Regions from separate parts of the Alteromonas sp. OM2203 genome, predicted to be linked through region 2. Evidence: predicted binding sites of a transcription regulator. Region 2 holds the regulator's gene; each other region holds the start of a gene.
The links. The regulator MetJ, encoded in region 2, represses methionine synthesis genes. The targets are predictions, from matches to a motif close to TAGACGTCTAGACGTCTA.
Positions count from the first base shown of each region.

Region 1 (3,286 bases), 640 kb from region 2:
TGTTAGTGGTTGAGCATAACCCTTATGTCATCAAAGGTGCGAATTGGGTGGTGGATGTTGGCCCTCGGGCGGGCACAAACGGTGGCGATTTGGTATATAGCGGGCCTGCAGAACAGCTGGCAAGCGTGACGCACTCGTCCACTGCCGACTTTGTTTTTAACAATAAAACACTGGTGAATAGAGCACGGCGCAGTGCTACGGGCACCCTTAGCCTTAAAAACGTTACTCGAAATAATGTTAAAAAAGCGAATGTTGAAATTCCTTTGGGCGTCATGACAGCCGTTACTGGGGTATCAGGTTCAGGAAAATCAAGCCTGATTAGCCAAGCGTTGGTTGAATTGGTAAGAGACGGACTTGGCGGTACTCACGTTCAAAATGAAGATGAACTCAGCGAAGCGTCATTACTTTCAAGTGATAATGATATAGACGACGAAGAGATAGCTGAAAAAGGAGCTATAGAAAAAGGGTTAGACGATATAAGTCGTTTAGTGGTTGTCGATCAGTCTTCAATTGGCAGGACGCCTCGCTCTACGCTTGCAACTTACACAGGAATGTTTGATCAAATTAGGCGTTTATTTGCTGACACCGATGAGGCCAAGTCTTGTAACTATGACGCTGGACATTTTTCTTTTAACGTAGTTAAAGGTCGCTGCCCTAATTGCGAAGGGTTGGGTGTAGTTTCAGTGGAACTACTTTTCATGCCAAGCGTTTATTCGCCGTGTACGGTATGTCATGGAAAGCGCTTTAAGGATGAAGTGTTAGAGATTAAATACAAGGAACATTCCATTGCCGATGTTTTAGCGCTTACCGTCGATGAGGCTCAGCACGTTTTTGACGACAATAAGGCAGTACTGAGAGGGCTTGAAACGCTTATCAAAGTAGGTCTTGGATACCTTACATTAGGTCAAAGCGCGACAGAGCTATCTGGCGGTGAGGCACAGCGTATAAAACTAGCCACTGAGCTAAAGCGCGCTCAAAACAGCAACACTCTTTATGTATTAGATGAGCCTACAACAGGCTTGCATCTGTCAGATATCGCCCTGCTAATGACGCACTTAAGTTCCCTGGTGGATAGGGGCAATACAGTGGTTATGGTGGAGCACAATATGAAAGTAGCCGCGGCGTGTGACTATGTCATAGATATCGGACCAGGCGCAGGTGGGAGTGGCGGACAAGTCGTCGCTCACGGCACCCCTGAAGACGTTGCTAGAAATAAGGAGAGTGCAACCGCTCCGTTTTTAACCGAAGCGTGCCGGCTAAACTAAGGCATTGCTGTCGTTTTTATTGCGTTATAATGACTTTTTAAACAACTTTACGTTCGCGAATTCGCCGATAGTAGACGCTTTTGTACCTTAAAGAGAAATGTTTCTTAATTATTGTTTCACTTTTTGCAATACAGTATGGTGAAAACTGCGGTTGACTTATAGACGTCTATACGGCAAATTGCTTGTATGAAAAAGATTCTAGTTACTCGCACCACCATGATGCTGATTACCACCTTAAATAGGGCGGTCGCTGACTAGTGCAAGTAAGCAAAAGACAACGAAAGCCCGCCTAAACAAGAGCGGGCTTTTTTTTACACACGTTTTAGCATGCGTAACCTTAAGGAGCAGCATATGAAAGTCTTAAAGTTTGGGGGTTCTTCTCTAGCCGATGCACCGCGATACATGCGTGTGATGGAAATTAGCACGGCAACCCACCAAACCGAAGGTGCTGCGGTTGTACTCTCGGCCCCAAAAGGGGTAACTAACGCGCTTTCACTATTGTGTGAACAGGCCGCCGCGGGTGAAGATTTCCAGCCGTTATTTGATAAGTTAAACGATACGGTGACCGGCATTGCCAACAACTTAAACGAAGAACTCGACGGGTTTGCACATGCAAGCGTAGTGGAATTCATTAATAGTCACTTATCGGTATTAAAACAGCACCTTGAAGGCATAAAGCTCTTAGGTGTTGCACCTGATAATGTAGCTGCGGGTATTCTCAGTATTGGTGAATACATTTCGGTAACGCTCTTCAGCGCCATGCTATCCGCCAAAGGCATAGCTAATCGCATCATCGACCCTGTTAAATATGTGCTTGCTGAGGGCGACTATTTAGACAGTATTGCCGATGTTTCACTAAGCAAAGCGCGTTTTTCAGATGTACCCTGCGATGGCAGCGAGTTCTTAGTTATGCCAGGCTTTGTTGCTGCTAACGAAGCGGGTGAGAAAGTTACGTTAGGGCGTAACGGTTCAGACTATTCGGCGGCCATTCTAGCGGCCTGTATCGATGCAAGCTGCTGTGAAATCTGGACGGACGTAGACGGTGTCTACAACGCTGACCCGAATCAAGTTGAAGGCGCTGTACTGTTAGATAAGCTTACTTACCAAGAAGCCATGGAGCTGTCTTATTTCGGCGCCAAGGTGCTTCATCCAAAAACCATCGGGCCTATTGCACAGCATCACATCCCTTGTCTGATCAGAAACACGTTAAACCCGGCAGCGCCAGGTACGTTAATCAGTAATGAAAAAAGCGAAGTGTGGACGTCGGTTAAAGGTATCTCTCAGCTTGATAATGTAACCATGTTTAACGTTGCAGGCCCTGGGCTTAAAGGCATGGTAGGCATGGCAAGCCGTGTGTTTGAGGTAATGTCTAACGCCAATATTTCAATAAGCCTGATTACACAGTCTTCATCAGAATATTCAATCAGTTTTTGTATACAAAGCAAAGATGCCAATCGCGCGTTGAACCTTCTTGAAGATGCATTTGCACTTGAGCTTCAAAACCAACTGCTTGATCCTATCGAAGTGCGTCATGACCTGGCTATTGTTACCTTAGTAGGTGACGGTATGCGTCAAACTAAAGGGCTGGCAGCGCGTTTCTTCAACTCGCTTGCACAAGCGCGAGTAAACAACGTTGCTATTGCTCAGGGCTCTTCAGAGCGTTCTATTTCTACAGTAATTGAAAGTAAGCGTGCTAAGAAAGCAGTAAAAGTAATCCACCAGAATTTTTTCTCTGACCGCCATACCATAGACGTATTCCTAGTGGGGTGTGGCAACGTGGGCACCGAACTGCTAGGTCAGATTGAAAAGCAGCAGCCTGCTTTGTTGAAGCGCAATATCCAACTACGTGTTTACGGCATCGCAAATAGCCGCAAGCTACTGCTAAATAGCCAAGGTATTGAGCTTAGCGGTGACTGGAAGGCGGCCCTTGAGTCAGCAAGCGAAGGATTAAGTGTAGAGCGCTTACACCAGTTTGCTAACGACAACAGCCTGGTAAACCCGGTTATTGTTGACTGCACCAG
Region 1 covers NZ_CP183209.1:3,424,741-3,428,026, reverse strand. Annotated here, with positions in the region: gene ACM0P2_RS15155 (excinuclease ABC subunit UvrA) at 1-1,265, shown strand, start outside; gene thrA (bifunctional aspartate kinase/homoserine dehydrogenase I) at 1,617-3,286, shown strand, end outside.
Region 1: thrA (bifunctional aspartate kinase/homoserine dehydrogenase I) is a predicted target of MetJ. The motif match lies at 1,425-1,442, and genes of this name have one in related genera.

Region 2 (3,286 bases):
ACGCTTGGATATCGCTGAAACAAACATTCTATTTAGTCGCACTCGGTCAACGCAACGTTAAAACCCACGCTCTCTCAATAGATCAACCGAATGAAGCAGCCGGTCAAAATAAATAATATGAATGCCAATTATAGCGGTATTTTACTGGTCTAATTAGTACGTCTCACCTACATTGGTAAATGAGAATTCTGATCAGATATGTACACAGTAATTAGCTGTGTTAGAGTTGCCAACGGCATACTAATAGTGAGTATTAATTCTGTGAATAATAGCTCAATAGTAGCCTTCTGGCGCTTTAGGTACGACACACATCGTTCAGTACTAACTCTGGCGCTAGCAATTGATTATAAGACGTTTTTAACTGCTTAGTTGTATTGCGCTCACGTTAATTTATCTATACCTACAACAACAATAAAATAGCGACAGACCGAGGGCAAAACACCGATGAACCCTACATTCAAGGATACCATTTTACATGTCAGATTTTAGACAACGCGCACTCGATTATCACGCTAAACCTACCCCTGGAAAAATCCGCGTTGAGCTGTCCAAGCCTGCCGATAGTGTCGATGACCTTGCTCTTGCCTATAGCCCAGGCGTTGCCGAGCCGGTCAGAGAAATCGCTGAAGATGCCGACAACGCTTATAAATATACGGGTAAAGGTAACTTGGTTGCCGTTATCAGTAACGGAACCGCTATTTTAGGGTTGGGGAATTTAGGACCTCTGGCATCGAAACCTGTAATGGAAGGCAAAGCCCTGCTGTTTAAGCGCTTTGCGGGGCTTGATGCTATCGATATTGAAGTAAAGCATCGCACTACAGAAGAGTTTATCAACACTGTTGCCAACATTGCTGATACCTTCGGCGGAATTAACTTAGAAGATATTAAAGCGCCAGAGTGTTTTGAAATTGAGCAAGAGCTTATTAAGCGTTGCAAAATTCCGGTGTTTCATGACGATCAGCACGGCACGGCTATCGTAACTGCAGCAGGTATGCTTAACGCGCTAGAGATTCAGGGTAAAAATATCGAGAGCGCTAAAATTGTATGTATGGGTGCAGGGGCTGCCGCGGTTGCCTGTATGGAGCTGCTTATTAAGTGTGGTGCTCAGCGCGAGCGTATTTACATGCTTGATAGAAAAGGCGTCATCCATACTCGTCGCGAAGATTTAACTGAACACAAAAAGCTCTTTGCGAATAATACCGACAAGCGGACGTTAGAAGATGTTATGGAAGGCGCAGATATCTTTGTTGGCGTATCAGGACCAGATGTTTTGCCACCAGAAACACTGGCGCTAATGGCTGAAAACCCAATTGTATTTGCCTGTTCAAATCCAGACCCTGAGATAAAACCAGAACTGGCTCATGAGGTGCGCAAAGACCTTATCATGGCCACAGGTCGCTCTGACTATCCGAATCAGGTGAATAATGTTTTATGCTTCCCGTTTATTTTCCGGGGCGCGTTGGATGTTCGCGCAACGGCAATTAACGATGAAATGAAAGTGGCGGCCGTAGAAGCTCTTCGCAGTATTACCAAAGAGCCTGTTCCCGAGGAAGTATTAGCGGCCAGTAAAAGCGACAGCCTGACGTTTGGTAAAGAGTATATTATTCCGAAGCCGATGGACCCTCGCCTTTGTGAACGCATTGCAACTGCAGTTTCTAAAGCAGCAATAGCGTCTGGTGTGGCACGTTTGCCCGAGAGCGCAAGCGAATAAAATTCAATCTTTTTGTCGTTGAAAGCTAAGGTTGCTAAGCGCAGGTTTTAGCTTCTCAACACAGGCTGTAAATTGCTGATATAACACGCAGCAAAAAGCGGTGCCTTTAGTGCGAAATCATTTCACAGTAAGGGCGCCGCTTTTTATATTTTAATTAGAAGGTAACGATTAGTCGTCTTCGGTTACGTTGTTCTCGAAACTTGGGTCAATCCCCATCTCTTCCATAATACGTCTAGCTTCTGCCGGGACGCGGTTAAGGTTGTCTTTACGCAGATCATCATCGTTTGGCAAAGGCTGCCCAGTAAACGCATGTAGAAATGCTTCACAAAGCAGCTCGGAATTAGTCGCGTGACGCAAATTGTTTATTTGACGGCGGGTGCGCTCATCAGTCAGAGCTTTGAGTACATTAATTGGGATAGAGACAGTGACTTTTTTTACTTGTTCGCTTTTTTTGCCATGCTCTGCGTAGGGGTGAATATATTTGCCATTCCATTCTGCCATTGTGCTAACTCGGTCTACTCTTTTTATATTATGAACAGAAATTCTAAACAAGTTCACGAAAAGGTCAATTGAGCAGTGTAAACCTCTTGACGTCTAGACATATATTCTTTAATTTAGACGTCTAAACGTCCATAAGAACATATTTTTGAGAGAATAAACCATGGTTTCGTACGCGCAAGGTATCGATGCATTAAACCAGTCCCTGTCGGAACTGCGTGATATAGATGTATCTTTTGAATTTTTTCCGCCTAAAACGGAAGCCATGGAGCAAACCCTTTGGAAATCGGTCGAGCGTTTAGCGCCGCTAAAGCCCAGCTACATGTCGGTAACCTATGGTGCAAACAGTGGCGAACGCGACAGAACTCACGATGTTGTTAAACGCATTCAGCAGCAGACAGGCGTAGCCGCAGTTCCTCATTTAACCTGCGTCGATGCGAGCCGCGATGAGCTTAAACAAATTGCTAAAGACTACTGGGATTCAGGTATTCGCCGTATTGTAGCGCTACGGGGCGATTTGCCGCCGGGAGTAGAAAAAACAGAGATGTATGCCTCTGACTTAGTTGCACTTTTGAAAGACGTTGCCGATTTTGATATTTCTGTTGCTGCTTATCCTGAAAAACACCCCGAAGCGCCTAATGCCCAATTCGATTTACTCAATTTAAAGCGCAAAGCAGAGGCTGGCGCTACGGAAGCCATCACGCAGTTCTTCTTCGATACTAGCGTATTTTTGCGATTCAGAGACAGAGCCGCCGCCGCTGGTGTAGATTTAGATTTAGTACCGGGTATTTTACCCGTAACCAACTACCAAACTTTGGTTAAGTTCGCAGGTTTTACGAACGTACACGTGCCTGGCTGGTTACACAAAATGTTTGATGGCCTTGATGCTGATGACCAAGCTACTCGTAACCTTATTGGTGCAAACATTGCTATGGATCAGGTTAAAGTGCTGGCAAAAGAAGGGGTAAAGCACTTCCACTTTTATACATTGAACCGCAGTGAACTCAGCTATGCTATCTGTCACATGTTGGGTGTGCGTTCAGGTGCGTAAAACCAATCCGCAAAGGTAGTCACTTT
Region 2 covers NZ_CP183209.1:4,062,370-4,065,655, forward strand. Annotated here, with positions in the region: gene ACM0P2_RS17800 (malic enzyme-like NAD(P)-binding protein) at 476-1,711, shown strand; gene metJ (met regulon transcriptional regulator MetJ) at 1,880-2,212, opposite strand; gene metF (methylenetetrahydrofolate reductase) at 2,373-3,260, shown strand.

Region 3 (3,286 bases), 660 kb from region 2:
GTTTATTTTTGCCGGCAATGTCTGCAGCAAATAGCATGGCGATACCGAAATATGCGCCATGAGGAAGGCCGGCAATAAAACGAGCGATATTCATTGTCCATTCTGACCATGCCAGCGCTGTAAATAGGTTTCCAACGGCATAAAACACCATCATTGAAATAAGCATGGTGCGGCGGGCAAGCCGAGAAAAGAAAATAGTGATGAGCGGCGCCCCCACAACCACGCCAATGGCATAGGCACTAATTGCGTAGCCTGCAATATGTTCGGTAATGCCAAAATCTTCAGCGAAGTAAGGTAATAAACCCATTGCAGCAAACTCGCTACAACCAATCACAAAGGTACCGAAAGCCAGCCAAAATGTAATGGTGGCCAGCGAATACTCGTCTGCGTTAAGAGAGTGGTTGGTATCCGCTGTGTTAGAGGCCATCTTGTCAGTTTGATTTCCCATAAATTACCTTTTGTTCCTTCTGCACCTATCCGTCGACTAGAGATGATCGTATCATCCTCAAGCTATCAAGGTAACGGTAGTTGATAAGATTTATTATTTAATTCAACGGGTTAATTGTTTTATTTATGTTAATGGAAATGGGCTGGTGTGTTTTTTTAAGATAGTCATAATGGTATTTGCAATATAAAACCCTGACTTTTAAGCAAAAAATCAATACTTCACAAAAATATAGCTCAAATAATGATTAATACTTACCGTAAAACGCTTGCAGACTTAAGCGCAGCTTTCAGTGTCGACTTTCCACTTTACATACAATACGCAAAACAAGCAGTATGTTTTGCCTCACAAAGAGGCTAACACATGAGCACAACGTCGATGCGAAGCGGACTTGGGCTGGGAGTAACAGATTGGCTGCCTTTGCTAGGTGGTTATATTCCCGTTGCCATTTCTATTGGGCGTGATAGCAGTTCAAGCGAGGTTTTATCATTCGATCTAGCTTTCGCGCTGCTGGTTTAAGTTCCTTTCTTCCCCAGTGCCTTATCACCCCAAATTTCTTTTAAACGCTGGTCGCGGCCACAGTTCCATCGATAGAATTGGTAGCGAACAGGACTTTTTTTGTAGAAATCTTGATGGCCAATTTCATCGCCCTTTATCGGATAAAAGGTAGAGGCGTCTAGAATAGGCGTAACAACCTCTTTATTCGGAAATTGGGCTTTTACTGCCGCCTTTGTTTTTTCTGCAATTGCCCGCTCTTTGTCGTTAGCAACAAATATGGCGCTTAAGTAGCTTGGGCCTTTATCACAAAACTGGCCTCGGCTGTCGAAGGGATCTATGTTTACCCAAAAATGATCAAGAATATCTCGGTATGAAAGTTTTGATCCATCATAGGTTATTTTAACCGCTTCATAGTGCCCTTTGTGATTGCCGTTGTAGGTTGGATTTGGCGCACTTCCACCGGTGAAGCCAGAGACTACATCCGTTACCCCCTCTAGCTTTTCAAAATCCGCTTCCATACACCAAAAGCAGCCACCCGCTAAAACGGCTTCGTCTGCATAAGATGCTGGTAACAAAATAGCGGTACTAAGCACAGCGCTTACAAGTAATGTAAAGAAAGTTGATTTCATTTTTTACCTTCTGTTGTGATGACGAGGTCTGCGCTAATAATTGGACATGTCGCCATGGTGCAAAACTATAGAGCTACTTCCTAATCATATACGCCACACCAATAGAGAACGTTTAAGTGAGCGAAATATTTCATCGCACTATTCGTCTTCTGCTGGTTCCCCACCTTTTTAGCTTTCTCCTTTCAAAGAATGAAGCAATGCAGCACGTAAAATTTTCATTTTAGTCTGTAGTCTCACTATGTTTTTAGGCATTAGCTTACTTTACGTGTAGACCTGTTCTTTCTTAAGGCCACGCATAACAGGGGGGGAGCGCTAAGTTGTGATGTCGGCAAAGCGTTTGCATTATTGATGTTACATAGAAGCCGATTTGTTTGACCGCAGATTGGTTTCAACCCGCTTATTGCTAAATGCTCTGTTTAAAGCAGTTCAATTAGAGTTTGAATATGTTCGCAGCAGTTAAAACGTTTAGCGTGAAGTAAGCTCAGTCAAAAATGTAAGGATGAATGATATGTCGATAGTAAAATCAGGTAGTGCAGCGTACAAACCACTTGGCAAAAAAGGGAAGGGAAGTATTTCTACAGAAACAGGTGCCTTATCTAATCAGCCCTATGGTTTTAATACGCGATTCGAAGACGGAAAAGGGACTAATCCCGAAGAGCTAATTGGTGCTGCTCACGCAAGTTGCTTCACAATGGCGCTTTCATTTGCACTGTCAGACGCTGGCTATGACGATGGCGAGTTAAATACGACGGCTAAAATCACTTTAGAGAAGAGCGATGACGGTTTTGAAATTACTCAGTCAGCGCTAAGCCTAGATGCCAATGTTGAAGGGATTACCGAAGATGAGTTCGAAAAAATCGCACAGGACGCGAAAGAGAATTGCCCCGTATCTCAACTTCTAAACGCTAATATTACGTTGGAATACAAACTGAACAAAGGCTGAGAAAACAGCAAAAACCTTTTTTCCAACAGATGATAGAAAAGCGGCATTGGCCGCTTTTCTTGATTTTGGAATTTAATGAGTTCATTTGAGTTCTAAATAAACTTTCCAGGGCTTATTTCCCAATTACACCACAAGCAACGCGCTCACCACCGCCGCCCAGCTTTTTAGGTGAATCAGAATAATTGTCGCCGCCTGCGTGGATCATTAGTGCGCGGCCTTCGATATCCTCTAACTCAAGTTCGGGAGCAAACACCGGCTTTGTAGCGTTCCCATTTTCATCGACATAAAGTACGGGAAGATCACCTTCGTGACCTTTTTCAGACCATGGTTCACGGTGCTTACCGGTATTTTCTGGGTCGAAATGTCCACCAGCCGCGCCACCGAGTACTTTTTTCCCATCCTTCATTGCAGGTGAGCAGTCACCATTTTGGTGAACATGAAAGCCATGAACACCCGGTGTTAAGCCTGAAAGCTTTGGCGTGAACACGACACCATCGTCGTCGTGGCTGCTTACCATTACGGTACCAATACTTTTGCCCGTTTTTAAATCATTCATCACCACATCTTTTCCATCTTCTTGGTGATGCGCCGCAAAACTGCCCGCACTTACTATTAATGATATAGACCCTGCTAGGGTTGAGAGTAAACGTTTTTTCATAGTGTTCTCCTTCACTAAGATGTTGAAATATTGCCTTGCAATTACATAGGCACTGCACAGTTAGAACAGCACAAAGCAAACCACATTGAATTTGATTGACGAATAGGATTAGG
Region 3 covers NZ_CP183209.1:3,403,418-3,406,703, reverse strand. Annotated here, with positions in the region: gene ACM0P2_RS15080 (MFS transporter) at 1-448, opposite strand, end outside; gene ACM0P2_RS15075 (hypothetical protein) at 809-964, shown strand; gene msrA (peptide-methionine (S)-S-oxide reductase MsrA) at 961-1,572, opposite strand; gene ACM0P2_RS15065 (OsmC family protein) at 2,081-2,515, shown strand; gene sodC (superoxide dismutase [Cu-Zn] SodC) at 2,628-3,173, opposite strand.
Region 3: msrA (peptide-methionine (S)-S-oxide reductase MsrA) is a predicted target of MetJ. The motif match lies at 1,833-1,850, and genes of this name have one in related genera.